Linked DNA regions of Runella sp. SP2. The protein of the gene in region 2 interacts with the protein of the main gene of each other region in a pairwise test. Links are inferred from orthologs where the notes say so. Each region holds a gene or a part of one and is shown on either strand. Other genes may lie near its edges. The genes, in order: topA and DTQ70_RS24285.

What was found.
Region 1: the proteins of DTQ70_RS24285 (region 2) and topA interact in binary tests that used the Escherichia coli proteins (3 or more experiments, as listed by UniProt). The link is inferred for Runella sp. SP2 from one-to-one orthologs.

The regions. Positions count from the first base shown.
Region 1 is NZ_CP031030.1:528,194-543,684, forward strand. What follows is about bases 4,652-7,776. They hold topA (type I DNA topoisomerase), read right to left. Parts: upstream 7,385-7,776; coding sequence 4,919-7,384; downstream 4,652-4,918. Other genes in these bases: DTQ70_RS02085 (dienelactone hydrolase family protein), read right to left, coding at 4,652-4,732; DTQ70_RS02095 (MarR family winged helix-turn-helix transcriptional regulator), read right to left, coding at 7,547-7,776. Also shown: DTQ70_RS02075 (putative porin), read left to right, coding at 1-863; DTQ70_RS02080 (TonB-dependent receptor domain-containing protein), read left to right, coding at 1,006-3,681; more of DTQ70_RS02085, read right to left, coding at 3,872-4,651; more of DTQ70_RS02095, read right to left, coding at 7,777-7,984; DTQ70_RS02100 (OmpA family protein), read left to right, coding at 8,161-9,435; DTQ70_RS02105 (O-methyltransferase), read right to left, coding at 9,473-10,282; DTQ70_RS02110 (cytochrome c), read right to left, coding at 10,311-10,790; Co2+/Mg2+ efflux protein ApaG, read right to left, coding at 10,922-11,308; ung (uracil-DNA glycosylase), read left to right, coding at 11,393-12,058; DTQ70_RS02125 (ABC transporter permease), read right to left, coding at 12,165-12,896; pdhA (pyruvate dehydrogenase (acetyl-transferring) E1 component subunit alpha), read right to left, coding at 12,961-13,980; DNA replication/repair protein RecF, read left to right, coding at 14,076-15,173; DTQ70_RS02140 (VF530 family DNA-binding protein), read left to right, coding at 15,213-15,437; DTQ70_RS02145 (ABC transporter ATP-binding protein), read right to left, coding at 15,455-15,491. UniProt on the Escherichia coli protein: Releases the supercoiling and torsional tension of DNA, which is introduced during the DNA replication and transcription, by transiently cleaving and rejoining one strand of the DNA duplex.
Region 2 is NZ_CP031030.1:6,015,403-6,030,616, reverse strand. What follows is about bases 7,545-10,392. They hold DTQ70_RS24285 (YigZ family protein), read right to left. Parts: upstream 9,352-10,392; coding sequence 8,737-9,351; downstream 7,545-8,736. Other genes in these bases: DTQ70_RS24280 (pitrilysin family protein), read left to right, coding at 9,531-10,392; DTQ70_RS30870 (hypothetical protein), read left to right, coding at 8,568-8,744; DTQ70_RS24290 (S9 family peptidase), read left to right, coding at 7,545-8,200. In the rest of the region: DTQ70_RS24310 (DNA topoisomerase IV subunit B), read left to right, coding at 179-2,065; gliding motility-associated ABC transporter substrate-binding protein GldG, read right to left, coding at 2,118-3,749; DTQ70_RS24300 (aminotransferase class V-fold PLP-dependent enzyme), read right to left, coding at 3,988-5,073; nth (endonuclease III), read right to left, coding at 5,129-5,788; more of DTQ70_RS24290, read left to right, coding at 5,945-7,544; more of DTQ70_RS24280, read left to right, coding at 10,393-12,335; DTQ70_RS24275 (DUF1801 domain-containing protein), read right to left, coding at 12,392-12,808; DTQ70_RS24270 (glycosyltransferase family 2 protein), read right to left, coding at 12,855-13,727; DTQ70_RS24265 (hypothetical protein), read right to left, coding at 13,807-14,436; DTQ70_RS24260 (DUF819 domain-containing protein), read right to left, coding at 14,451-15,214.

The DNA.
Region 1 (15,491 bases), 5.5 Mb from region 2 along the record:
TAGATTCTCTTTTGTCGGCAAATACAGATGGAAGTAGCAAACACAGGAGATTTGAAAACTTTGTGGGTCTTTGGTTGGCTTATTATTTGAAAGATAGCACTCAGCGAGCTACTGCCGAATTTGAATATCTTCTAGGAAAAGACTTTAAAATAAAAGGTGATATCGTAAGTAAGTGGTTTTCTGTGGGTTATCTTACGTCTTTGTCGTCGCCTACTTTTCTTCAACAGTATTATAACAGCAACCACCTTCGTTGGGATAATCAATTTCGTTTGGTCAACTCCAACAATATTTACGGACAGATAAACCTCAATACCAAAAAAGTACATTTCAGCCCGCGCCTAGACTATCATTTAATTAGCAATTATATTTACTATGATACGGCAGCGGTGGTACGACAATTTACGTCACCCTTTAGTGTGGTAAAAGTTGGCGCACTGGCGCAATGGAAACCTGGGAAGTTTCAGTTTTTGAGCCAGACCTACTACACACTTGTGTCGAACGACAATGTACTGCGGATTCCTCGCTTCATGGCCAACTTTAGAGCTACTTTCGACTTCGTTTATTATAAAGTATTATTCTTGCAGTTAGGGGCGGAAATTCACTATAAATCAACGTATTATGCAGATACGTATATGCCTTTAACCCAGCAGTTTCATCTTCAAAATTCGACCAAAACCGAAGGCGTGGTTTATACGGAATTTTTTATCAATGCCCGTATCAACCGTGTGCGGTTATTTATCAAAATGGCCAACGCTGGTCAAGGTTTTCAAGGGCCTTTTAACCGTGGTTATTTCTCTACTCCCCTTTATCCCGTTGTGGGGCGTTCTTTGGGCTTTGGCATCAATTGGCCGCTATTTGACTAATAGTTCGTCTATAATTTACCCCCATTTAGTCGTCCAGACTTTGCATTTGGTCGTTTTTCTCTGATTGCTAACAGATTGATGATAACATTTGTACCTGAAATATTGTCTAGCTAATAGGCAATCACTCATTTTACATACATCAATGAAAAAATTTTTTTACGTTCTAACAGCCGTTTTAGGGTTCAATTACGCCGCTTCTGCTCAGTTCCCAGGAGGAGGAGGATTTGGCGGTGGAGGTATGGGAAGAGGAGGGGATCGCAATGGTCCTATGGGAGGAATGAACCAACAACAACAAATGCCTGACCTTCCTAAAGGAAATGGTCGCATTTCTGGAATTGTGGTGGATTCAGCCTCTGGTAAACCTGTCGAGTACGCGACTGTTGCCATTTTTGATTCAAAATCAGGGAAACCTATCGATGGAACCGTGACCGACGTTAAAGGTGCTTTTTTGCTAAAAAGTGTACCAGATGGCGATTTTAAATTTGTAGTAAGTTTCATTGGTTATAAAAACGCCGAGATTGCGAAATTGACCATTGGTAAAGGTAAAAAGGAGCAAAACTTAGGAAATGTTAACCTCCCGCCAGATGTTCGAACGTTGACTGAAGTAACGGTCAAAGGTGAAAAGGCCCTTATCGAAGACAAAGTGGACCGTTTGGTGTATAATGCCGAAAGAGATATTTCTAACGCAGGTGGTGACGCTGGAGACGTACTTCGTAAAGTGCCGATGCTTTCGGTGGACTTAGACGGAAACGTGTCGATGCGTGGAAGCCAAAACATTCGCGTGCTTATTAATGGCAAGCCTTCGACCATCGTTGCCAACAGCGTAGCCGATGCGTTGAAAATGATTCCTTCTGACCAAATAAAAACAATTGAAGTAATCACCTCACCTTCAGCAAAATATGATGCGGAAGGTTCGGCAGGGATCATCAATATCATTACCAAGAAAAACAACCTTCAAGGAATCACAGGGTCGGTTGATATGGCAGGCGGTAACCGTTCAAGCAACTTGTTTGGAAACATCAACCTGCGTACTAAGAAATTGGGGGTTGGCCTCAATGCAGGTGGCCGTATGATGTACCCGCCAACGGGTGGTTATATCGATATTAGCCGCCAACTTGCAAATGGTGAAGTAGTTCGTACACGCCAAGAAAATGATGGTCAGCAGTTGGGTGGTTTTGGAAATGTTCAGTTGAGCTTAGACTACTCGATTGATGCTAAAAATAGCCTTACGTTCAGTGCCCGCAATAGCCGTCGTGCTTTTAACCTCGAAAACAATCAGCAGTCGTATAGCTTCATTAATAGCGTAAAAACACCGACGTTTGGTAACGAAATTAATACCAAGAATTTGGGGAATAACTTAGACCTCAACTTAGACTATACCCGCAAGTTTGAGAAAGAAGGAAAAGAATTTAGTGTTTTGGCACAGTTTAGTCAAAACCAAGGGGATAACAGCTACACGCGTGATTTGTATCAAGGATTGTCAGTAGGAGAAATCACTTACCGCGAAAGTAATCCCAACAAGAGCAAGACACAAGAGCGCACGATACAAATTGACTACCAAGATCCTTTGAGCCAATACGTACAGATTGAAACGGGGGCTAAAATGATTTTGCGCCACATCGAAAGTGATTTTCGTTTCAACTACGATAGCACAGGAACGGGTGTATTGAAAGCTAATCCGCTTCGTACCAACGTATTCAGCTACGATCAAAACGTGTATTCAGGTTATTTGTCTTTCTTGTTTCAAACAAAGAATAAATGGGGCTTCAAACCAGGCCTTCGTTACGAATACACGCAGTTAGCTGCTAAGTACCAAGATGCACCAGAGACAGATTTGCCTGATTTTGGTTCGTTGATTCCAAGCTTGACGGTATCAAAAAGCTTAAAAGGGGGAAAAACGATTCGTTTCAGTTATAACCGTCGTATTCAGCGCCCTTCGATTCAGTTCTTGAATCCAAACGTTTCACAAAGTGATCCATTCAATATCTCGTTTGGTAACCCGAACTTGAATCCTGAATACACTAACAACTTTGAAGTAAACTTGAGTACGTTCTTCAAAACAACGACATTGAACTTCTCGGCTTACACTCGTATGACTGATAATTCAATTGAGACGGTGCGTTATCGTGGTGGACAAGAGTTGTTTAACCAATTGACATTGGCACAAGGTGTAAGCACAGGAACGGTAGTGGTGAATAACAACTCTTTGTTAACAACTTTCCAAAACATCGGAAGCAACCGTGCGTACGGAGTTAACGTGTTTGCGATGGTAAAACCAGCCCGTGGGTTGACAATCAACGGTAACTTTGATGTGCGTTATATCATGTTGAACAGCCCTGCGTTGGGTATCAGTAACCAAAACTGGACATTCAACCTTTTTGGACAAGTACAGTATCAATTAGGCAAAGATTGGAGCGCGCAGTTGTTCGGATTTGGACGTGCTCGTGAAATTCAGTTGCAAGGAACGCAAGGTGGATTTATGGGGTACAGCTTCAACATCTTGAAAGAATTTAAGAAAAAGCAAGCAAGCCTTGGCTTTGGGGCTGAAAACTTCTTGCAAAATGCCTTCAAACAGCGTACTAATTTAAGCAGCAGCACACCGGGTAACATATTTACTCAGGAGCAAGTCAACTACATGTACAACCGTGGTTTCCGTATTACGTTCCGCAAGCGTTTTGGTAAGATGTCGTTTGACGGCAACTTCTTCCAACGTAAGAAGAGCGTTAATAACGACGATACCAAACAAGGCGGTGACAACTCCAACGACGGCGGTGGCCAAGGTGGTGGAGGCGGCATGGGCGGACGCCGTGGCGGTTAGAAACAGCTTTTTGATTATATCCATATCGTTAGAAAAAAGCCCCTACCGAGCAATCGGAGGGGCTTTTGCTTGTGATGGAGGCGGTTGTGAGCAACCGCCTGCACGGTGAAGGAGGTTGCTCACTCGTGTGTGGGAGGTTGCTCACAACCTCCCGTGACAAGGGGTGCTTACAACCCCACTTTGATAGGATTTACTTCAATTTTTTGTTAAACAACTCAATCGTCCGTTCCCAAGCTTGTTTAGCCACAGCTTCGTTGTAGCGAGTGGGTGCTGTGTCGTTGTTGAAAGCGTGTTGGGCACCTTCGTACACAAAAATTTGGTAATCAGTTCCTGCTTTTTTGAGGGCTTCTTCATAGGCAGGGATACCCGCATTGACGCGCTCGTCGAGACCGCCGTAATGGAGCATCAACGACGCTTTGATTTTCGGAACGTCAGCTGCGTCGGCTTGGCGTCCGTAGTAGGCGACGGCAGCGTTGAGCGAGGGCACATTGACGGCAAGCTGATTGGTCATGGCACCGCCCCAACAGAATCCAACGCAGCCAGTTTTACCCGTACAATCAGCGCGGCCTTTTAAGTAATCAAAAGCTTTGATGAAATTGCTGAGGTTCTTTTTGGCATCGAGTTGTCCAAAGTAAGAACGGGCTTTTTCGTCGTCTCCGTTGGGTGTTCCTCCAAAAGGTGAAAGGGCATCGGGAGCAAGGGCAATAAAACCTGCTAAAGCCACGCGGCGAGCGACGTCTTCGATGTGAGGATTAAGTCCACGGTTTTCGTGAATGACTACCACCGCAGGGTATTTACCAGTTCCTGCTGGGCGAGCTAAGTAACCTTTCATTTGGGTTTCCTCACCTGGGTAGGTCACGTACTCAGTCGTGAGACGCTCATCGTTGCGTTTGACCGTCATTGCATTGGCATAATTGACTTCCAAAAGCGGTAAAACGGCCATGGCAGCGGCGGTGCTGCCCGTGAGTGAAGTAAGGCGTTGAAAAAAATCTTCGCGCTTGAGGGGTTTGTGGGTGTACTCGTCGAACAGGTTAATAATGCGTTGATCCATGATGGTAAGTAGTTTAGTAATGGGTATTGATTATGAGTAAGTTAATAACACAATTTAGGTTAAAAACTACTTGTTTTTTGGGCGATTTCAAAGCTTTCTGTCCCAAAAATTTTACATAAAAAAGGGCGGTTATTCATAACCGCCCGCACTTTCAAAAAATAGCTCAAATTGAGATTCCCAAGTCCCCTAGCTACCTGCTAGTTTTAGGCAATCTTCCAACGTAAGAGACGCTGGGTCAGTATCTTTTGGTATTTTGATGTTACGTTTTCCAACGGCAATATAAGGGCCATAAGGGCCACGGAGTACCTTGACCGTTGTGTTTTCGGGAAATTCTTTGATGACTTTATTACTTTCTGCTTCCCGCTTTTTCTGGATGATTTCCAAGGCTTCTTCGCGGGTAAGGCGTTGTAAACTAGCGCCTTTAGGCAACGAATAGTATTTGTCATCGTGTTTGATAAACGGCCCGTATCGTCCTGTGCCTGTGGTCATTGGCTTTCCTTCCAACTCGCCGAGTCCTTCGCCTTCGTTGGCAAGGTCGCCGCGTTTGAGCTTAATGGCCAGCACACACGCCTCTTCGCCTACGGTATAAGGGTCATCATTGCGGTCGAGTGAATAAAACTTATCGTCATGCTTCACGTAAGGGCCATATTTACCTACTCCCACAATCATTGGTTTATCTTCAAAGAAACCAACCTCGCGTGGCAGCGCAAAGAGTTCGAGGGCTTCTTCGAGCGAAATAGTTTCTACCAACTGCCCTTTTTTGAGGTTGGCGTATTGTGGTTTGGGTTCACCTTCGATGTTTTCGCCAATCTGAACGTATGGGCCAAATTTGCCAATACGTGCCGAAACGGGCTTCCCACTTTTAGGGTCAAGTCCTAGGTCGCGAACTGTGTTTTTCTTTACAATGTTTGAACCTTCTACATCCCCGATTTTTTGGTGAAAACCTTGGTAGAAACCATCAATCATTTGTTGCCACGACAGTTTACCTTCGGCAATTTCGTCAAATTCTTTTTCGACATTGGCCGTAAAAGAGAAATCAACGACATCGGGGAATAAGTCCACCAAAAAGTCATTCACCACCATCCCCGTATTGGTGGGGAATAGCTTGGCTTTTTCGGCTCCAAACGTCTCTTTACCTTTGGTTTCGGTAAGCTGGTCGTTGCGCAGAGAAAGCTCATTATACTCACGTTCTTGTCCTTTTTTGTCTTGCTTTACCACGTATTCGCGGCGAATGATGGTCGAAAGCGTAGGCGCATAGGTTGATGGTCGCCCAATGCCCATTTCTTCCAGTTGCTTCACCAAACTCGCTTCCGTGTAGCGTGGTTTTGGACGGGAAAACTTCTCAGTTGCTTTAAGGATATTTAAGGCCAACACCTGCCCAATGTTGAGCGGAGGAAGCATTCCTTTGGTATCTTCTTCTTCGTCGTCTTTCGATTCCAGATATACCTTTAAGAAACCATCAAATTTGATGACCTCTCCTTGAGCTACGAGTTCTTCCGCAGTAGTTGAAATGCCAATGGTAGCAATTGTACGTTCCAACTGCGCATCAGACATTTGAGACGCAATGGCACGTTTCCAAATCAACTCATATAAACGCTGCTCGTTGCGGTCGCTACTGGCTTTAAGTTCTCCAAAATTGGTCGGACGAATGGCTTCGTGGGCTTCCTGTGCTGATTCCGATTTGGTCTTGAAAACCCGCTGTTGGTGGTATTTGTCGCCGTATTCGGTCGTAATTTGGTCTTTCGCTTTTTGGAGTGCCTCTTCCGATAAGTTGGTAGAGTCCGTACGCATGTAGGATATTTTACCTGCTTCGTAGAGTTTTTGAGCTACCGTCATGGTTTGGGCCACCGAAAAACTCAATTTTCGCGAAGCCTCTTGTTGCAAAGTAGAGGTGGTAAATGGCGGAGCGGGCGATTTTTTGGCAGGTTTAACTTCCAAGTTACGGATGCTAAACGTCGCGCCCTTGCATTTTTCCAAAAAAGCGCGTGCTTGGGCTTCGGTTTCAAAGTTTTTAGGAAGTTCGGCTTCCAATACTTTTCCCCCTGCCAAATCGAAACGTGCCGTTACTTTGTAAGTTGATTTCGACTCGTGGGCTTCTACTTCTCGCTCGCGTTCTACGATGAGGCGTACCGCCACCGACTGCACCCGCCCTGCTGAGAGGGCGCTGTTGTTGCCGATTTTGATTTTACGCCACAAGACAGGCGAAAGCTCGTAGCCTACAAGGCGGTCGAGGATTCGACGGGCCTGTTGGGCGTTAACCAAATCCATGTCTATCGCACGTGGACTTTGAATCGCTTTTTGTAGGGCCGTTTTGGTAATTTCCCTAAAAACAATCCGCTTGGTGCCATCAGACAAGCCTAATGCTTCTTTGAGGTGCCACGAAATGGCTTCTCCTTCACGGTCGTCGTCGGTAGCGAGCCATACTTCTTCGGAAGACTTGGCAAGCTTTTTCAACTCGTTGATAACTTTGGTTTTATCAGGCGATACTTCGTAGAGGGGTTGGAAACCATTCTTGACATCTACCCCTAAATCTTTATCGGGTAAGTCACGTACGTGCCCAAAACTGGACTTGACGGTGAAGTCTTTCCCGAGGTATCCTTCAATGGTCTTGGCCTTGGCCGGTGACTCTACTATTACTAAGTTTTTTGACATGGAGGGTGTGTTTGGTCCCAATTCTGCCTTCAAATATAGGAGGGTTTTATGTAAAAAATATTAAATCCTTATTTTGGGCAGATGATTTAAGGGGTTAAACAGGTACTAACTGCTAATAAATAATGCTAGAAAAGGCAATTTTTTAACTAAAAAGCGAACTGCCTAGTCGCTGAAATTTTGATAAATTGAGTCCATAATCCGAACAAAATGCCCGTAATCTTCCTCGCTGAGTTGCCCCCAGCCTTGCCGACGAATCTCTTTTACCACAGGCAACACTGTTTCAAAGGTCTTTTGGCCTTCGGGTTTTAAATAAATATTAAACTTCCGACGGTCTTCTTCCGACATGCGCCGCTCGACCAAATCTTTTTTAACGAGTAAATCCAGGATACGAGTAACGGTAGGGGCATCTTTGGTGGTAAGCTCAGCAAGGGTATTTTGGCTGATGCCTTCGTTGCGAGCCACATGGTCGATAAGCACCCACTGATCCACGGTCAGGTCAAAGCCTGCTTCATTAAAACGCTTTTGCAGGACGTTCCTGATTTTTTTAATGGTAGTGTCGATTTTAAAAAAATAAGCACGGGTATCAGATGGGTGAGTCATTTTTATCGTTTACTATTGACCTAGAAATACAAGTTGGCTTACTAACTATTGATTTGCAAAATAAAACAAGAATATCTGACTATCAAATCGTAAGCCACGATAGACAGTAATTTGCGGCTAAAACCGCACTAAAAAACTGTTTGATGAACAAAAAATAAGCCCGATATTTGGCCTGTATGAAGACGATGTTGCTTTTAGTGGGGGTGTGTGTAGGAGGAGCATGGGGCTCATTTGCTCTCCCAACCCGTTATTTTACCAAAAAAGAGGAAATTTCGGTGACCGTTGCTGATACGGTCAAACCTAAAAAGACCAAAGAAACGGTCGTGAAATCGACGTTGGATAATAGTAAAGGGGAATTAAAGGTTAAAGATGCCCAGATTGTTGACTCAGAAAAACAGTCGGGATTGATTAAGGTCACCTTTGCGATTCGAGACGTGGAAACAAATGCGCTGCTTACACGGGTTAAATTGAGAACCAAAGATTCAAAAACGGGTCAAGAATTTGAACCCAAATTTAACAGCGCCGATAAAAACTTTTCCATCAATGTCTTGCCCAATACCGTCGTTAGCATATACGTGACGGCCAAAGGATACACCGAGGCTTCGGCCAATATCAACGACATCAAGCACGACCGTGTGTTGGGGTTTGAGCTTCAAAAAATAAAACCATCGGTACTGAAAATTAGGGTGTTAGATAAAGCAACTGACCGCCCCATTATCGGAAGTATTCTCAATGTACGTACCAAAAGCAATAATGACGTTGAGTTTATGGCCCTAAAAGATGGTTTTACTGAACTGACCTACGATGCCGAAGAGCAACTGGAAGTGGAGGCATCGGCCAAAGGATTCACCCCTGATACCAAAAAAATAACGATAGAAACGGCTCTGACTGGTAAATCGTATGAATTAACGTACCGATTGGATAAAACGGCTTCCCCCGCTGCTCCTGCACCACCCGTGCCAACCCCTACGCCACCTCCTGCAGTAGCGACCACGCCGCCCCCTGCTGCTCCAAAGGCTACTGCTGTGACCAATGAACCACCTAGAACGTCGGTGTTTACTAAAGAACTACCCAAACCACCTGCACCATCGCCTTTCAGTGAGCTGGTTAAAGGGAAGGTAATTACGCTAAACAATATTTATTTTGATCAAAGTAGCCCCGTGCTACGTCCCGAGTCGGCACCACAGTTGGATGAACTGGTGGCGATTTTGCAAAAAAATCCAACGGCACGAATCGAGATACGTGGGCACACCGATAATGCTGGTGACTTTGACTTGAACGTCAAACTTTCGCGGGAGCGTTGCCAAGCAGTAGTCGAATACTTAAAAACAAAGGGCATCAGCGCTGACCGCCTCGAAAGCCGAGGCCGAGGGCCACTTGACCCCATTGCCCCCAATACTTCTGAAGAAAACCGCAAGAAAAACCGCCGAGTAGAGTTTGTCGCGCTTTAGATTGCCCTTTGCCAACTTGCCTTTTGCCCATTTGTTTTTACTTCCAAAACGGCCAACGAAGCACAAAATGCTGTTTGCGTTGCTGTTGCCGAAAAAAAACTAAACCCACGGCGGCTAAGTCGATGGTGGCTGAAACGGATGGGTGAGCTTTGATGTATTCCCACGCTTGTTCCATTTCGGGCGACCAGTGAATATCGTCAAAAACGAAGAGACTATCGTTGTGCGCTTTGGTTAAGCACGTCTCAAAATATCTTATTGTAGGTTCGTAGCGATGATTGGCGTCAAAAAAGACAAAATCAAGGCTTTGGGCGTCTTCAACGGCTTTGGGAAGTGCCTCGTCTAAATTTCCTACTACCGTCTGAATGGGTAACGGTTGCTGAGTTGATAACGCACGGTTGGCCCAGGTCTTAAAATTTTGCTGGGCAACGCTTGCCGTTTCGGGGCAGCCTTCAAAGGTAGTAATTTGAGCCGAGGGATTGGCTTGCGCCATGTAGAGCGTTGTCAGCCCAAGTGACGTGCCTAAATCAAAAATAGAATTATACTCAAAACGCTGAATGAGGCGATAGAACAACCGCGCCAACCGCGCCGATTTTTTGGAATGCTGGGCAATGTCTTTTACTTGTCGAGTAGAAGAAGCATTGACCCGAGAACCTGCGCCGTAGTCCGTGATTTTGAGGGTCTCTTGGCTATGAAGCATTGTTTGGCGGATGGCTTCAATGGCCTCGAAAGAAGGATGTTGGGCGTCTTTTTTTATTGTATTGAGGTACAAATCAAATACAAACGGAGAGTGAAGTCCGTGCTCGTCTTGAGCTTTCAAAAAGTAGTTGAAAAGCGAACGTAATTGCAAAATAAGTAGGGGGTTAAAACGGAGATTTTTAATTATTTGCTGCTTCTACAAAAGCTAGAACGGCTAAAATATCTGTTTGAGACAGGTGTTCAAAGGAAGGCATTTCTGCCCGATTGTATTGTTCATAAAGTTTTACAGCATACAAGTCTCCTTTGGTTAATTTATCTTTTGAATTTTTTACCCATTCAATAATCCATTTGGTATTTCTTCTTTCTTGAATTCCTCTTAAACCAGGGCCTACTAGAATTTCATCTTTGTAAGAATGACAACTTTTACAATGCTGTTCAAATAAGTAAAATCCTTTTACTTCGGTAGAATCAAGGTGAGAGACTGCTGAAGAAGAATCATACGTGAGGGTGCCGCAATATAATGTTGATTGAGGAGAGATTGGAGCGTTGGATAGATTTAAAAAAATGGCTATTACAGTCAAGAAAATTCCACAGACTGTGGCAAAAACTCCTAGGAGAATAAAGCTAAAAAGCTGCAAAAGTGCTTTCGTTTCATTCATCCGCACAGAGTTTTACAAATAAATTTCTTTAAGTAAAAGTGCAAAATCAATTGAGGCTAAAATTGCGACTAAATGTCTGAAAAACACTACGATTAACGGTTAACAGATAACAATTAACTGGGCGTAAGCACTCAATTCAAACGATAGGGCGCAATCATGGTAAATTCGGGAATGGCAACGTTAAACTGCTTTCCATCCACAAGGCGTTCCATGAGATAAGTCCCCACCATTTTGCCAATGCTAGTACGTAGGTTGCAGCCCGATACGTATTCGTGAATTTCGCCAGGTTCGAGCGTGGGTTGTTGACCCACTACGCCTTCCCCTTCTACTTCCCGAATGGTACCATTGGAATCAAAAATATGCCAATGCCTGCGTAGAAGCTGAACGGTATGCTCGCTGTGGTTTTCGATGGTAATGCGATACGTAAACACAAAATGAGCTTGCGCTGGGCTCGAATACTCGGGCTGATACTGCGTCAAAACGCTAACTCTCACACCTTCTGTTATCGCTGATGTCATGGTTGTTTGATACTTTCCTAACTTTGTAACCAAAATTAGGTCGTTGTAGTTGAAAAACCAATAGTTGACGCAAAAATTAGAAAAATGGACGTTAAAATTGACGCTTCGTGGAAAGCTCATTTGCAATCGGAGTTTGAGCAGCCGTATTTTGCTGATTTGGTGGCATTTGTACGAGAGGAATACAAAACCCAACAAGTCTATCCGCCTGGAAAACTGATGTTTAATGCTTTTGATAAATGTCCGTTTGACCAAACGAAAGTGGTGATTTTGGGACAAGATCCTTACCACGGGCGCGGACAAGCCAATGGCTTGTGCTTTTCGGTTAATGACGGGGTCACCAAACCGCCATCACTCATTAATATTTTCAAAGAAATCCAAGAAGACCTTGGGCAACCTTTTCCAGCATCGGGTAATTTGGAACGTTGGGCTGAGCAAGGAGTATTGCTGCTCAATTCAACCCTAACTGTACGAGAAGCAAGCCCAGGCTCGCACCAAGGGCGTGGCTGGGAGCTTTTTACGGATGCCGTCATCAAGTGTATCAACGACAAAAAAGAAGGGGTGGTGTTTATGCTTTGGGGGCGATATGCGCAAGATAAAGGAAAGATAATTGACCCCAAACGCCATTTTGTATTGAAGGCTAAACACCCTTCGCCGATGTCGGCCAACAGTGGCGGATGGTTCGGAACCAAACACTTTAGCCAAGCCAATAATTATCTTCGCGGGCGTGGGTTGGAAGAAATTATTTGGTAGAAAGAGGTTAGGTTGTGAGCCCTTGTGAGTCGGGTTGCTCACAACCCGATTCAAAAACGGGATAATGTCAGGTTGTAAGCAACCTGACTCACAGACGACACGTTCTTTACAAAAGCAAAAGTTGGGCGAGCAAATAATCGGCAATCAAAACGGCAATACAGCTGTTGGTCACGGCTGCGGTAGAAGCTTGCCCCACTTCGAGTGCTCCACCTTGGGTAAAAAAGCCTTTGAAGGAAGAGATTGACGTAATCAAAAAGGCAAAAAAGATTGATTTAATGAGGGCAAAAGGGATGTTGAACGTACGGAAATCGAAACGTAAACCGCGAATATAATCTTCAGGGGTAATTACGCCCGTGGCTACGCCTGCAACGTATCCTCCAAAGATTGAAAGAAAACCCGAAAGGATGACCAACATGGGAAACATGACGATGGCCGCTACGATTTTGGGGAGAACCAAGTACGAAATGGAGTTGATACCCATTACTTCAAGGGCGTCGATTTGCTCCGTAATACGCATGGTACCCAGTCCACCTGCAATGTGAGAACCTACTTTTCCTGAAAGTACAATACAGGTAATAGTGGGGGCGAATTCCAAAATACTACTGTCGCGCACAATGAGCGAAATGATGTAATTGGGAACAAAAGGACTTACTAAGTTGTCGGCCGTTTGGACGCAAGTTACTGCTCCCAAAAAGGTCGCCACAATCGCCACGATAAAGACGGAATTGATACCAATCTCAATACATTCGTCGAGTACCAACTTTACATAGACCCGAAACTTCTCACGGTTTCGTAGCAAAGACCCTAAAAAAATAAAATACCTTCCTAACGTTTTCATGGTTTTTGAGATAGTCGATAGTCCACAGTCGATGGTAAAATTACTATGGACTATCGACTATTGGCTAATCAACAATAAACGGATAATCAGGTTCTACGTACATATCCGTGAAGATTTCAGATGGATCTGGCCACGGAGACTCTTCCGAGAATTTTACAGACTCTTCTACAATTTGCTTGATTTTGGCATCAATCGCCGCAAGTTCTTCTTCGGTAGCGATGCCATTTGTCAAAATACGGTCTTTCGTCATTTCGATTGGGTCACGCTTTTTGTACTCTTCTACCTCCTCTTTGGTACGGTATTTTTGAGGGTCAGACATGGAGTGACCACGGTAACGGTACGTTTTGAATTCGAGGAAAGTAGGGCCATCGCCACGGCGAGCGCGCTCAGCAGCACGGCTAACAGCATCGTGTACGGCTTCTACATCCATGCCATCCACGGGTTCTGATGGCATATCGTAACCTTCGCCAATGGTATATAAATCGGTCACGTTAGAAGTACGATTGACCGACGTACCCATGGCGTATCCGTTGTTTTCAACGACGAAAATCACGGGGAGTTTCCACGTCATTGCCATGTTGAATGCTTCGTGTAGTGCACCTTGGCGAACGGCTCCGTCACCAAAAAAGCACATACAAAGATTTGATGTTTTGTTGTATTTTTCCGCAAAAGCAATACCAGCACCTAGTGGAATTTGCGCTCCTACGATACCATGGCCGCCAATGAAATTATGCTCTTTGTCAAAAATGTGCATTGAACCACCTTTTCCTTTGGTGGTACCCGTTGCTTTTCCGTACAACTCGGCCATAACAGCTTTGGGGTCTGTTCCTAGCGCTAATGGGAAGCCGTGGTCGCGGTAAGCTGTAATCCACTTGTCGTCTTTGGTAAGGGCACTGACACTTCCTGAAGAGCAGGCTTCCTGACCAATATAAAGGTGACAAAAACCACGTATTTTTTGTTGCCCATAGAGTTGTCCTGCTTTTTCTTCAAACTTACGTTGAAGCAACATCGACTCATACCAATACATGTATCTCTCTTTGGGATGGGTTATTTTAGCTGGGGTTGCTTTGGTTTTGGTTGCCATTTTTTACAATAAATAAGGTTTTCTGGTCAAACAATGAACGGTGAACTGTTGACTGTTCTATCTTTGCCACGCGAAATTAAGCATAAAACCATTCAATGCCACAGCTATACCTAGAAAAACTCCAACTTATGGGATTTAAAAACTACGAGGAGGGACGTTTTGAGTTTAGTCGTTCCCTCAACTGTATCGTGGGGGAAAACGGTAGTGGCAAAACCAATTTGCTCGATGCTATTTATTGGTTGGGGCTGACCAAAAGCGCGTTTCAGGTGCAAGATGCTTTTAGCATTCAGCACGAAGCTGATTTTATGATGGTGGATGGGGTATTCTGGAAAGATCATAAAACTGTCCAAATTACGTGCAGTTTGCAGCGTGGACAACGAAAAGTAATTTTGTCCGACAAAAAGCCGTATGAGCGTATCAGCGACCACATTGGGCTGTACCCTGTGGTGTTGGTAGCGCCAAACGATACGGATTTAGTCCGCGATGGGAGCGAAGAACGACGCCGTTTTTTTGACGGAGTATTGTCGCAGCTTGACCAACAATATCTCCAAGATTTGCTTCAATACAATAAATTATTGGCGCAACGCAACGGCGTTTTGAAGCTATTTTACGACCGCCGCTACGTGGACGATGATTTGCTTGATACGTACGACGAGCCACTTGTTGCGCTCGCTAACCGAATTTTTGAACGCCGTCAGCGCTTTTTGGAAGGTTTTGAACCGTTGGTGCAACACTATTATTCGTTTTTGGGAGAAGGGCGAGAGTCGGTAACGATTAAGTACGAATCAGAAGTCGAAAACCTGGATTTTCGTGAGCTATTTCGGGAACACCGCACCCGCGATTTGAACGCTCAGCGGACACTCATGGGTATCCACAAAGATGATTTTGGGTTTGAAATGGACGGGGTAGCACTACGGAAATTTGGTTCGCAAGGACAGCAAAAGTCGTTTGTGTTGGCCTTAAAATTGGCGCAATTTGATCTTATTGCGATTGAAAAAGAAATGAAGCCGTTGTTGTTGCTCGATGATATTTTTGATAAACTCGACGACCGACGTATCCAAAAACTGATACAATTGGTTGAAAAAGATACTTTTGGTCAAGTATTTTTGACTGATGCCCGTCCCGAACGAACGCGAGCGTTGTTGAAAGATACTGTGGCAGAAGTACGTTATTTTGTGTCAGGAACAACCTAATCGATTGAAATTTTGAAGAAAAAATAACCTTAAAATTGTATGAATAATCCGCAAGCCAATAATCCATTACACGGCATTACCCTCGAAATGATGTTGCATCATTTGGTGGCACATTATGGCTGGGAAACCATGGCCGAATACGTCAACATCCGCTGCTTTCAATTTGACCCAAGCATCAAATCAAGCCTAGCATTCCTTCGTAAAACTCCGTGGGCGAGGCAAAAAGTAGAAACACTCTATTTGATGAGTTTGGACGAAAAGTAAGTAAGGTTTGGTGTGTTTTACACCTCTTCTCCTTGCAACTGCTTGTCGTATAGT
Region 2 (15,214 bases):
CAAATAAAAAGAACTTTGTTTTACAAAGTAAATACTTTAACCCTTAATATGACAAGCGTTTGGTCAGAAATATTTTGAGATAAGGTTACACTTGTGCTTCAAGACTTAAAATTGTAAGTTTGTAAAATCATACCAAAGGCTATCTACAAGCCTGCTACAAATAATCTTTGAACTATTAATGGCAGAACAAGTAAAGTACGACGAAAGCAGTATTCGTTCGCTCGATTGGAAAGAACATATCCGATTACGTCCTGGAATGTACATTGGCAAGCTCGGCGATGGCTCAGCCGCCGATGATGGCATCTATGTCTTGGTCAAGGAGATTGCTGATAACTCCATTGACGAACATACGATGGGTTTCGGAAAGACGATTGATATAAAAATTTCAGAGCACCGCGTTGAAGTTCGTGACTACGGACGGGGGATTCCGCTTGGAAAAGTGGTGGATTGCGTTTCTAAAATCAATACGGGAGGAAAGTATGATTCGGGTGCTTTTCAAAAATCGGTAGGGCTCAACGGAGTTGGGACAAAGGCTGTCAATGCCCTTTCGTCTTATTTCAAAGTGCAGTCTTTCCGCGAAGGAAAAACCAAATGGGTCGAATTTCGCAAAGGTGAAATTGTAACAGAATCGGGCGAAGAAGATACCAACCAACGCAACGGCACCTTGATGATTTTTGAGCCTGACAATACCATTTTCAAAAATTACCACTACATCCCGCAGTTTTTAGATAACATGATTTGGAACTATTGTTATCTCAACGCTGGCCTCACCATCAACTATAACGGGCAAAAGTTCGTTTCTCAGAACGGTTTGCTCGACTTGCTCCGTAATAAAACCGACGAAGATTCGATTCGCTACCCTATTATCCACCTCAAAGGCTCGGACATTGAGATTGCGATGACGCACGGCAACCAATACGGAGAAGAGTATTACTCGTTCGTAAATGGTCAATATACCACCCAAGGCGGCACTCACTTAATGGCATTTAGGCAATCGCTGGTCGATACCGTCCGCGACCACTTCGGCAAAGACTATGCCGTAGAAGACATTCGGGCATCTATCATAGCCGCCGTTAGCGTTCGGGTACAAGAACCTGTTTTTGAATCCCAAACCAAAACTAAACTAGGCTCAAGCAATATCTCTCCCGATCCCAATAGCCCTACCGTACGGACATTTGTTAACGACTTTCTCAAAGCAAAGCTCGACAATTTCCTTCACATGAATCCAGCGGTTAAGGAAGCATTGAAAAAACGGATTGAGCAATCAGAACGCGAGCGGAAAGAATTAGCGGGTATCAAAAAATTGGCGAACGAACGGGCCAAAAAAGCCAGTTTGCACAACAAAAAACTACGTGATTGCCGCATTCACCTGCCAGACGTAAAATCGGACGACCGTTACGAAACGACCTTGTTTATCACCGAAGGAGACTCGGCGAGTGGTTCGATTACCAAATCGCGTAACGTACAAACCCAAGGGGTCTTCAGCTTACGAGGTAAACCACTGAACTGCTTTGGTTTAACCAAAAAAGTGGTATATGAAAACGAAGAATTCAACCTCCTTCAACACGCTTTAGATATCGAAGAGGGGCTGGAAAATTTACGTTTCAATCGCATTGTGATTGCGACCGATGCTGACGTGGACGGGATGCACATTCGTTTGTTGATGTTGACGTTTTTCTTGCAATTTTTCCCTGATTTAGTCCGAAACGGGCATTTGTACATTTTACAGACGCCACTTTTCCGCGTCCGAAATCCCCGAAATCACAAAGAGACCATTTATTGTTACAGCGAAGAAGAACGCCAAAAGGCACTCAAAAAACTAGGAGGTAACAAAAAGGTAGAAATCACGCGATTCAAAGGGCTTGGGGAAATCTCTCCCGAAGAGTTTGGAAAGTTTATTGGTGAAAACATTCGCCTCGAACCCGTGATTTTGGAAAAAGAAACGACTATCCCCAAATTGTTGACGTATTACATGGGCAAAAACACCCCCGAACGTCAGCGGTTTATCATTGATAATTTGCGGGTCGAAAAAGACGTGGTTGAAGACCCCACCCTCGCTGCTTAGCTTATTTTTCCCTGCGTGCCGTTGCAAACACGGTACGCAGGGAACTTTGATTTTAGCTTCCGTATTGGCGTTTACGATTCCATTGCCACACCAAACCCACGACACCAATCAATACCAAAGGGCCTAGCAAATTTAACAATTGCCACTGCGTACGCTCTTCTTTAAGGCGCAGTTTATCCAACGGTCGCAGCGTTACTTGTTTGTTTCTTGCCGTGATTAACCCTTCAGAATCAGCCAAGTAATCTACCGCGTACAACGCAAAATCACGGTTAGCAAACGTATTTCCTGAAAGGCGATCGTAACCCAAAGGCAAAGGGGCATTGCGTTTGTAATCAATGTCATTCACAATCAAATCACCATCAGATACTACAATCATTTGGGTCAGCTTGCTTTTTCCCAAAAACGATTTTGTACGTGGGTCGTTGGGCAACAAACGATTATTGTACAACGACGAAAACGAGCCTTCCAATAACACCGCAATCGGCTTTTCACCTGCGTTGTACTCACGCGGGTCGGGTTGCTGACGAGCTTCGTTATAACCTACCAACACAGGCGCTTTGCGTAGCTGGGTATAGCGCGAGGTTAGAAGCAGTGGCGTTTTCTTGATACCGTCCACCTGAATGGTATCGATACTGCTGGGAAAACGCGCATAAAGAGCATCCAGATTGCGGACAATCGGGTGTTTTCCAAAGTTATTGATTAAGGGAAAAAAGCGCCATGGCATGGGCTGAATCTGCGGTTTGTCTCCCATGTTACCCACGTTGAGGGGAATCATGGCACAGCTCAAATCTTTGATTAAATTCTGATTGATTCGACACCCGTATTTGAACAACAAATCATCGAGATTGACGTCCAAGGGCTGCGCAAACGTCCCCTCCAAACTTACACTATCAACCCGCGCGCCGTCGGCAAATAGTAGTAGTTTTCCTCCACGCATGACAAACTGGTCGAGGCGGTACTTTTCATCTTCGCTAAAAGGGCTATCAGGTTTGGGAATTACCAACAAGTCACCTTTGTCCCAATTGTCGGGGTTTTGAATATCAAAGTAAAGGTCGTAATTCTGCTGGAGGTTGGCCAAAAAATCTGAAAAACGTGGAGGCGGAACCTTGGTATGACCTACCAAAACCCCGATTCGCTTGCGGTCTTTTTGCGCCAATCGGCGTATCGCCGATGCCAACTCAAACTCTACCCCTTCGTACGATTGATTGAGTTGTTCTTCCGACGTAGCTGACTTATTCCCTTTGAGTAGTTGGACGGGATATTCCTTGCCTTCATATACCAAAACAGCCCCTGGAAACACCAAGCGTTCGGTACGTTTTCCTTCTTCGTTGGCAAACAAATTGGTCGGAATCAAGCCTTTACCAATGAGTTCTTCCTGAAGTTTGGGATCAGTAGGTTCAATAAAACGATAGGCCACATTGCCTCCGCCATAATCAGCAAATGATTCTAGGGTTTCTTGAATGGCGCGTTCCAAACGTTCAAAACCTGCGGGAAAGTCGCCCGTCAGATAAACCTTAATCACCACTTGGTGATCCAAGTTTTGGAGGAGTTTTTTAGTAGCGTCCGAGATAGTGTAACGTTTTTCTTGGGTCAAATCCCAACGAAAAAAAACAAATGCTGCGATGGCATTTATCCCGACTAAAATCCCAATAAAAAGAGCAATGCGTGCAAGGTTCGACTTCATACGTCCCAATTTTCGGCCAAAGATACACCAAAAACGAACAACGAAGCTTTATCGCATTGGCAGGGCGTTTTTTTGTTGTGACAAAATAAAAGTCAGACGATGAAACGGTAGTCAGACTATCGTCTGACTACCCTCCTTCTGAGTATCGCCTACCTCTGTCGTTTGACTATCGACTACTTTTGCCGTCAGACTATCGCCGAACCCGCCGTCTGACTATCGTCTGACGGCGGAAGACGGGTTAATTCTTTAATTTTTTCAATTCTTCAATCAGCAATTCCACTTGCTCAAGCGAAACCGCTGGAAAATTAGCAATGCGAATCTGGCTATCTTTGAAAGGCCCGTAGCCACTTCCAACCACCATATTAGCCTTTTTCACTTCCGCAATTACTTCTGCCGATGACTTGCTGGTATTGGCTACCACAACCGTCCGAGAACGGTGTCTTTCCTCAGCTACGGCTGGGCTAAACACATTGCTTGTTTCTACGTATTTATTAAGAACCTTGTATTTTTCTTCGGTCTGCTTACGAACCACATCCGCTCCGATGGCGTTGAGGTCTTCGGCTATTTTACCTAACAGATAAATGCCTAATACGTTGGGGGTAGCGGGGGTTTCGTAGGTTTTGAAATTTTTCCAAAGCGCAGGAAGGTTATGGTGTGCCCCAATCGTGATGTCATCGTACTTATTCAACCGCTCCGACTTGGTAAGACATTTGTCGTTGGCAATCCATACCCCTAGCCCCGCAGGCAAGCCAAAGGCTTTTTGTACCGAGAAGAAAGCCGTATCAATCACCCCAAAGTCCAATTCGGGATAAGGCGCCGACGAAACCATGTCAACCGCAATCAATTTCTTAGAATTGCTCCGCTTCAATTTATGAATATCAGGTTCGCGCATCTGAACACCCGAACTCGTTTCATTTTGAGTCACACAAATCACCTCGGCGTATTCGGGAACTTCTACTTCGCCATAATCAAACCCCTCACCAAACGGCTTTTCTTGTTTGTGGGCAAATTTCCGCAAGGAAACTCCATACTCGTAGAATTTCTTGGAAAACGAGCCATTGACCAAGTGAAAACTTTCGTGCTCTACGCAATTAAGCAGTATCCGCTCCCACACTTCCGATGCCGACCCCGTAAAGAAAATCGCGTGAGATTCGGGAATGTTCATCAATGCGCGGAGTTGCTCGACCGTGAACTTGTAAATGTCTCTGAATTTCTGGCTTCGGTGCGAAATGGAGCCAAGTTGGTTTTCGACAGCCGTACGTAAATGTTGCTCGAAGGTAGGATACATCTCTGCGGGTCCTGCCGTAAAATACACTTGTTTCATCGGTAAGTAGGTGGTCAAAATGAAAGTAGGCTACAAAAATACGCGAAATTGCTGACTACTTCGGACTATTTTTCTTCTGTTGGCTTTCAAAATACTTGCATAAATGCGTCAAATCGCATTTGTCGCACTGCGGGCTGCGGGCAAGACACACGTAGCGTCCGTGCAAAATGAGCCAATGGTGCGCCACAGGAATCACCGAATCAGGAATGTATTTGATGAGTTCTTTCTCAACGGCCAGCGGCGTTGTGGCGGTTTTGGGAACCAAGCCCAATCGGTGCGATACCCGAAAAACGTGCGTATCAACGGCCATGGCTGGTTGATTATAAATGACGGAAGCAATGACGTTGGCGGTCTTTCGCCCCACGCCTGGCATTTGCTGAAGTTCTTCAATCGAACTGGGCACTTCCCCGCCAAATTTATCTAACAGCATTCGCGCCATTCCTACCAAATGTTTGGCTTTATTATTGGGATACGAAATACTTCGAATGTACTGAAAAACTTCATCAGAGGTGCTATCGGCCAATGCTTGCGGATCTGGATAACGCTCAAACAACGCTGGCGTCACCATGTTTACCCGCTTGTCGGTACATTGTGCCGACATAATAACCGCCACCAACAATTCATAGGGATTGGTGTAGTGCAATTCGGTTTCGGCTTGCGGGAATTTTTGCGAGAAATGTTCGATTAATTGGCGGTAACGTTCTTTCTTTAGCATATCTGAGTGCTTTCGCACGGTTATCCGTTGGTGGTTGTATGTTTCCAAAACAGCCCCCAAAGATACTTTTTTCCCTCAATATGGGTGATGTCGTTCATGGATAAGATTTGGCTATCTTTGTCGAGTTTTATCAGTTCACCTATTCATCAATCGTACATGAGAAAAACCACTATTTCCCTTAAAAACTGGGGTGTTTCGCTAGCTTTGTTACTCGCTACCCTAGCAGGCCCATCACAAGCCCAAAAGAAAACCCTCACCCTCAATGAAATTTATGGCCCACAAGGTTCTGTTTTCACTCCCCGCACAGTTACGGGTGTTAATTGGATGCAAGCAGGAGGGTTTTATACTGCTCAGCAAGCAGGTAAAGTGGTCAAATACAGCATTGCCACGGGTGAAGCCGTCGAAACGTTGTTTGACCAAACGGCCGTGAAGGTCGAAGGCACGAACCAAAGTATTCAGTTTGATAGCTACGAGTTGAGCGCCAACGAACAAAAACTGGTGCTCACCACGGGCATTGAGCGTATCTATCGCCGCTCGTTCAAAGCCGATTTTTACGTGTACGACCTACAAACCAAAAAGCTGGTTCAGCTCTCTAAAAACGGCAAACAAATGCTCGCGACCCTTTCGCCTGATGGCTCGAAAGTAGCATTTGTGCGCGATAACAATCTTTTCATTACCGACCTAACCACCATGACCGAGCGCGCCATTACGACCGATGGACGCCGCAACGAAATCATCAACGGTGCCTGCGATTGGGTCTATGAAGAAGAATTTAGCTTTGCCAAAGCCTTTGAGTGGTCGCCCGATGGTACCAAACTCGCCTATTATCGTTTCGACGAAAGCCGCGTTCCTGAATACAACATGCAAATTTGGGGTGATTTGTATCCCAAAGATTACCGCTATAAATACCCTAAAGCGGGTGAAGCCAACTCCGTAGTCCAGATTTGGGTACACCATTTGGCTACTAACCAAAAAGCCAAAATCGACGTTGGCCCCGAAACCGACCAGTACATTGCCCGCATCAAGTGGACACAAAATGCCAATGTGTTGTCGCTCAAGCGCATGAATCGCCTTCAAAACCGCTTGGATATTTTGCACGCCGATGCCACCACGGGGCAGTCGCAAACCGTGTGGAGTGAAGAAAGTAAAACGTACGTGGATTTGGAGTTTACTGACGACCTTACCTACTTGGCCGACGGCAAATCGTTTATCCAAACTTCAGAGCGAAGCGGATACAAGCACTTGTATTTGTACGACATCAATGGCACGCTGGTCAAACAACTGACTTCGGGCAACTGGGAAGTGACTGATATTGTGGGCATTGACGAGAAAAAACAAGTGATTTATTTTACTTCGTCGATGGTGTCGCCCATGGAGCGCCATTTGTACAGTTTGAGTTTTGCGGCGCCTGTGGCCAAAAAATCAAAAAAAGCCGCGCCAGTGGCTGCGCCTCAACCCGTCAAACTCACCGAAAAAGCGGGCAATAACGCCATCAACATGAGCCCTGATTGTAGCTACTATTTGGTATATAATCAATCGGCACAAGAGCCTCTGACGGTGAGTTTACACCAAAGCACTGCCACACAAGCCGTGCGAGTGCTCGAAAACAACCAAAAACTCCGCGAGCGTTTGGCCGAGTACGACCTTCCCACCCAAAACTTTTTCAAGTTTACCACCACCCAAGGTTCCGAGCTAAATGGTTGGATGATTAAACCGTTGAATTTCGACGCTGCTAAAAAATACCCTGTACTGATGTACGTTTACGGTGGGCCAGGCTCGCAGACCGTCACCGACACCTGGACCAATGCCTTCATCGGCTGGTTTAAAGTGCTGGCAACCAAAGGCTACTTGATTGTGTCGGTGGACGGGCGCGGAACGGGCGCGCGCGGGAACGCTTTCCGTACGTGCACGTACGCCCAACTTGGGAAACTAGAAACGGAAGACCAAATCGAAGGGGCGAAATACTTGGCAACCCTCCCGTACGTGGACGCGAGCCGCATCGGGATTCACGGCCACAGCTACGGTGGCTACATGACCTCGCTTTGCATGACGATTGGGGCCAATTATTTCAAAGCGGGAATTGCGGGCGCACCCGTCACGACTTGGCGCTACTACGATACCATTTATACCGAACGCTACCTCAAACGCCCCCAAGACAACGCTGCGGGCTACGACGACAACTCGCCGATTCAGCACGTGGATAAACTCAAGGGCAAGTTTTTCCTCATTCACGGCACGGGCGACGACAACGTGCATTTCCAGAACTCCGTTGATTTTGTCAACGCCCTCATCAAAGCAGGGAAGCAGTTTGATTCGTTTTATTATCCCAACCGCAACCACGGCATAGGCGGCGGAAATACCCTCATTCACCGCTACCAAATGATGACCGATTGGGTTTTGAAGAATTTGTAAAAACACAATACACCGATAGCGCGTTGATATTAGCTTGCGTTATCGGTGTATTTTATCTTACATATCAACAAGCTTCAAATTTTGTATTTTTCCAGTAGTTCTTTCTTCTAGTCGTTTTATTAAATATACTTATACACTATACCAATAGTATATAAATAGTACTTCTCTTCATTTTTACCTCTCCGTGAAACATTTGATAAAATGCGATTCTGTGTAGATTTCACGGGCTAAAATGTAGGTTTCACGGTTTTTTACCAAAAAACTAATGTTACAATTTGGTTTTTACGTGATTTTCTATTGAAATTCATCATAACAATGTGGTTGATTGTACCTAACCATTAATTGTACTTTTTAAACAAATAGAATAATGCCTACTAGATTCAAATTTCTTTTAATTGGCATAGCCATTGTTTTAGCAGGTTGTTATTTCTTCATCTCAGGAACGGCCGATATACTTGGCAGGGTTCTGCTGAGTATGGGAATATTTATTGAAGTGGGTGCTGTTTTTTATGCTATAGCGCCAAAAAAATGGCTTTCTAAATAGTCCCTTCAAACTCCAATCTCAACGAATCGATTTTTTCTAGTTTGCCAAGCACTTGGTTGAGCATCGTTTTTCGGATTTCGAGTTGAAGGCTACATTCGTTGTCAAATTGCTGGTGTTGGGGCACTAGCTCAAACGCCTTGATGACTTTCATAACATCGTTCATTTGCTCATAAGGATAGACCAAGGTATAAACATCACGCACGTGCAAAGTCACCACCTTTGCTACTTTGAGGGCGTCGTCGGTGGCAACTTTGTAGGCATTGATAAGGCCAGGGACTCCCAGCAGGGTTCCCCCAAAATACCGCACCACTACGACCAATACGTTGGTGAGATCGTGCGCATAAATAGTATTCAAAATCGGTTTTCCCGCCGACCCCGACGGTTCGCCGTCGTCGTTAGCCCTAAATTGGGTACGGTCTAGCCCTAGTCGGTAGGCGTAACAATGATGCACCGCCTTGGGATGTAGTTCGTACAGTTCGTTGAGGTGACTTTTGGCGTCGTCTTCGGTCTTGATGGGGTATGCGTAGGCCAAAAATTTGCTACCTCGGTCGCGAAAAAATCCTTCCGAAGGAGTCTCAATGGTTTTATAACTATCGTCAAATAACATTTCAGAATTATTTCTTTTTAGAAAAAAAACTAATACATTCGTTCCTTTAAAAAACATTCAAAAGTAGGACATTATCTCTAAACCTCGTTTCAGACCGTTTATCACAATAATTTATGAACACTTCCGTAAATAAGTTGTTTTACCTCCAAATCAATCTCTCAAATAGACTTCAAACATCTATGAAACAAGCCAAACTACTCTTTCTTACTGTAGCTTTCGGCTGGGCAACCGCAGCCAATGCCCAAACCGACCTCAAGAAACCGATTCCGATGGATCCCAAAGTTCGCTACGGCAAACTTCCCAACGGTATGACCTATTACATCCGTAAAAACGAAGAACCCAAAAAACGTGCTGAATTGTACCTCATCAACAAAGTGGGGGCGATTCAAGAAGAAGACAAAGAAAACGGACTCGCCCACTTTACCGAGCACATGGCGTTTAACGGTACCAAAAACTTCCCCAAAAACGAGCTAGTAAGCTACCTCCAACGCGCAGGGGTGAAGTTTGGTGATGACCTTAACGCCTTCACAGGTCAAGACCAAACGGTGTATCAGTTGCCAGTCCCTACCGACTCAGCCGATATTTTCAACAAAGCGTTTGTCGTATTGGAAGACTGGGCACACAACATTACGTTTGAAGGTGCTGAAATCGACAAAGAACGCGGCGTTATTTTGGAAGAACTCCGTGGTGGTAAAGGGGCACAACAGCGGATGCGCGACAAGTGGCTTCCTATCTTGGTGGGAGATTCAAAATACGGTAAGCGTAACATCATTGGTACTGAAGATATTTTGAAAAACTTTAGCCATGAGACCATCCGTAACTTCTACAAAACGTGGTATCGTCCCGACTTGCAAGCAATTGCTGCCGTGGGGGATTTTGACATCGACCAAGTAGAAAAAATGATTAAAGGGCGTTTCGGTGCGATTCCAAAGGCTACCAAGCCTCGTCCATTGGGCAAATTCCCCGTAGCTGATTTTAAAGGAACCCGTGTGGCCATCGTAACTGACCCAGAACAACCTTACATGATGGCGCAGATAATCACGAAGTTGCCAAAAGCGGAAGAAAAAACGCTCGGTGATTCTCGCGAAAGCATCAAGCGTAATTTGTTTAACCAAATGCTCCAAGCACGTTTGCAGGAACAAACGCAGCAAGCCAACCCTCCTTTCTTATTTGGGGGTGCGGGTTACGGCGGTTTCATTGGTGATTATGATTCGTTTATCAATATCGCCGTGGCAAAAGATGGCAACCTAGAACGCGCCGTTAAGGCGGTGTTAGACGAAGGCGCTCGCGTGAAGAAATTTGGTTTTACAGCTACGGAATTAGACCGTACAAAAAAGCAATTGCTCACTGCTACCGAAAAACGTTTCAAGGAAAAAGACAAAACCAAGTCAGCTTCTTACGTCAACGAATACATGGGAAATTTTCTTGAAGATTCCCCTATTCCAGGTATTGAATTTCAATTTGAATTTGTGCAAGGACAGCTAGACGGCATCACCATTGCAGAAATCAATGCTCTTGCCAACAAATACTTGATTCCTGATAATCGCACGGTTTTGGTACTTGCTTCTGAAAAAGACAAAGCAAAATTACCAACCGAAGCCACCATTTTGGAATGGATTAATGGTGCAGGCAAAGACGTTACGGCCTATGAAGACAAGGTGGTCAACAAACCACTTATCGAGAACCTTCCTGCTGCTGGTCGTACGGTTTCTACCAAGCAAATCCCAGAAATCGGCGTGACGGAATTGACCTTGAGCAACGGCGTGAAAGTAGTATTGAAGCCTACTGACTTCAAAAACGACGAAATCTTGATTGGCGCTCGCAGCCAAGGCGGTACGTCACTTTACGACGAAAAAGACTATATGAGCGCAGGCATGGCCGATGCGGTGGTAGAAGAAAGTGGAATTGGCGAGTTCAATACGCCTGCGTTGAAAAAATACCTTACGGGTAAAGTTGCCAACGTTAGCCCGTTTGTGGGGGAAAACGAAGAAGGATTTAGCGGAAACTGTAGCCCTAAAGACCTCGAAACAGCTTTACAATTGGTGTATGGATACTTCACTAAACCTCGCAAAGACGACGACATCATCAAAGGTTTCTTGACGTCGCAGCGCTCTGCCATCCAAAACCGCAACGCTTCTCCTGCCCCCGAAGTGGTGTTCCAAGATTCGTTGAGTCGTATTTTGGGCAACAACAACTTCCGCCGTCAGCCTATTTCGGTAGAGCGTTGGGACATGATTAATCCTGACCGCGCGTACCAAATCTACAAAGAGCGTTTTGCTGATGCGTCTGACTTTACGTTCTTCTTCACGGGAAGTTTCAAAGTGGACGAAGTGAAGCCTTTGTTGGAAAAATACTTGGGTGCGCTTCCGTCACAAAACAAAAAAGAAAGCTTCCGCGACTTGGGCATTCGCACTCCATCGGGACGTCTTGACAAGAAAGTCTATAAAGGAATTGAGCAAAAAAGCCAAGCTTCGTTGATTTTCAGCGGTGACTATGTTTACAACGAAGACAACAACTGGCAACTCGACGCCCTCGAAGAAATCTTGAATATCAAGCTTATCGAGGTGATTCGTGAAAAAGAAAGCGGTGTGTACGGTATTGGTGCACGTGCTTCTTACAGCAAAACTCCTGCCCCTCGCTTTTCAGTTCGTATCGGATACGGTACAGGCCCTGAGCGCGTAGAAGAATTGGCGACTAAGACACTGGCTGTTTTGGACGAAATCAAGAAAAACGGCGCAACTCAAGTGGACATTGACAAGTTTAAAGCCGAAACTCGCCGCTCAATGGAGGTTCAGATGAAAGAAAATGGATTCTGGCAAAACCAATTGATTGGAGCGTACAGCATTGGCGAAAACCCTACGGATATTTTGGGTTGGGAAAAACAATTGAACAAAGTAACCGTAGAGAGTACCAAAGCTGCTGCCAACAAGTACCTCAACGACGCCAACTTTATCAAAGTAGTGTTGCTTCCTGAGAAAAAATAACAACGGAGTCCTTCTCTTTTGGGGGCTGTCTGAAAGCAAAGGCTTTTGGGCAGCCCTTATTTTTTGCGACGCTCAAACATAATCTTTGCGAAGGTTTTTTGGGGCTGGGTTTCGTTCAATAAAATGGCTTCTTGCAACACTTCTAAAAACGCTTCCTCCCGCGCCTGAAAGTCTTTCAGGTTCTGAAACGTCATGCCACGAATGATTTTTCGGCCTTTAGACTCCAATACCCCCGCTTCATCTTTGAGTAAAAATCCTTTTACGAAGGCAATCTCAACACCTTTGGTTTTTTGAATTTTGCCAAAATAACAAACGTAATCTAGGCACATAAAAAAGAGGGTATTGTTGTACATAAACCGCTCTCTCATTTTGGGGTGCGCCACCATCACCAACTGCCGAACGTACGACAACAACTGCCGAATTTCGGGGGTTTGACTGGCCAAAAAATCATCAGCATCGGCGTATTCCACCATTTTTGAGTGTCGAGTTTAGGAGGGGAGAGTGTCAAATGGATTCCTTTTAGAGCAGCTTATAGTTTTTGTATTCACCAATATACCAGCCCGTTAGGCGTGCTAACCACATTTTGAGACGGTACTTAAAACGGAGGTTTTTGTGCGAAATATCGTGGCTAAACTGCCAATTTTGGCGCTGAATGCGGGGCAGCATCACGCGCGGATGGCTTCCCGTAAACTTAGCCAACGAGTCAATTTGTGAATAATCAAAACCTTCCGCCGATACATTCACGTGGCCTTCTACGTCTCCGCCGTGCCAATATTGGTGAATGTGCACGTATTTTTCTTGCATCACGCGCGGGTCTTTGACCCAACCGTAGTGGTAAATACGGGCATCTACTAGCTTCACTCGTAGCTTCTCGTTGTTGTTTTTCCGAAATCCTTGGGCATCGCGGTACGAATAAATGCGTTTGTCGTTGCGCACCACCCTGATTTCGTGACGGTACCAGGTGGGCGAATCGCCGATATAGTCGTACGAGCCGTAAAAATGGGTATAGTGAAACAACAGCCCGTCCACGTTTTTGTCGTCCTTCCAGCGTTCCATGGCGGCCTTGATTTTGGGCAAATCATTTTCATGTACCACCTCATCGCCCTGAATGTAAAATGCCCAGTCACTTTGAGCCGAAATCGCCCGAAAGGCTTTGTCCGTTTCTTTGGCATACACTACTCCCCCGTCTTTGAGCGATTCGTCCCATACGGTTTCGATGATACGGATTTTCTGGGGGTCAATCTGCCGCACGAGTTCCAGCGTTTCATCTTCTCCTTTTCCTACAGCCACCACAAACTCATCACAAATGGGTAGAATAGAGGTGATGGCTTCCACAATCGGGAAGTCGAACTTGACGGCATTGCGAATAAAGGTAAAACCCGTAACGTGCATTATTTCGGTCTAATTTTTGGGTCAAATTTACGATTTATCGCCGCTGTTTTGCCCATTCATTGATATAATCTCCCCAGAATTAATCGGCTCTACTGATTAGTCGCCAGTTTGCTCGCTCAGTCGGTTGGCCTACGATTGATTCTTGAGGTACTTTCGACCAATCAGAACAATAGGTATAGTTGTAAACGATAAACGAATGAGAAGACAAGTCAAAATAAACCCTAAAAAACTGTCCTTGACTGGTATAGCGAATGTTATTCTTCCGACACTCTTCTCTTGATTTGAATTCAAGAGGAACTCCTCCCGTCGATACTGGATAGGTCTGATGCTTGCGTTTGTATTCTTCTAATTCAGCAATCAATTCCTCGGCTGCTTGGTAACGCCATTCTGCTCGAATATCTAATGCCTTTTCATCGCCCACCAAGTAGGTAGTCCAAGATACGGCGGGTAGTCCTATCATTAGGAGAGCAAGTTGTAATGCCGTGACTAGATGTTTATTGGGTGCTAGTAAGTACCAAATGGGTACAATGAATAATAGAAGGATTCCCAGAGGAACGGTAAAAAATGATGCAATTCCGCATAATACTAAAATGGGGACAAGCTCAGGGCTAATAATAACCAATACACAGAATGCCACACAGATGCCTGCCCAGATTAAGAATTTTTTTCCGTACTGTTTGGTAAATACGTGCTTTACGAATGTCTTCACTGTTACATTTTGTTTTACTTCATCCATTCAGCAATCCAAATCCCGAAATACGTTCCAATGGCATTTCCTAGCACGCCAATGAGTACTGCAGGAAGCTGTAAATCGGGGCGATGCAGGCTTTTGGCCAAGGCTAACGCCGAACTTGCGCCTCCGATATTGGCCTGAGAAGCAATGCCTAACATGTCCCAATCTTGTTTTAACAACGCACCTATGCCAAAAACAATGCTTCCGTGAATCAACACCAAAACGGTAATAATGCCCAACAAAGTAAACGCCAATTTCCCGTCTTTTACCAGCGCAGGAATGTCGCAATAAGCGCCAATAACTGCCAAAAATAAATAGACGCACAACAACCCTAACATCCGCGAGCCTGCCAACTGATGAATGGCGGGAATTTGGGCCAAACCTAACGCCAAGGTCGTTTGAATCAACACCACAGGGATAGAAGGAATCCACTGGGCGATTTGCTGGGACAGGTAAATGCTCAGAACCCCTAACCCGACCAACAACGCCACGTCTTTGGGGCCTACAGTTTCGTTTTCACTCAATTGTTCGTCCAAATCGGCCGACTTTAGAGTTTCTTGGGCTTTTTTACGCGGATAAAGGCGATTCAAAAATTGGGGGATGGCCAGTGTTCCTACCATCCAAATAGCCGTAATGATATTATCAGCCGCCGTAGTTGCTGCGTATAATGTTCCAGCTTTGGAAACTCCATAATGCAGCGCAACGGCGTTGAAATTGACACTTCCCCCGATGTAAGTCCCCGTAAACATGCCCG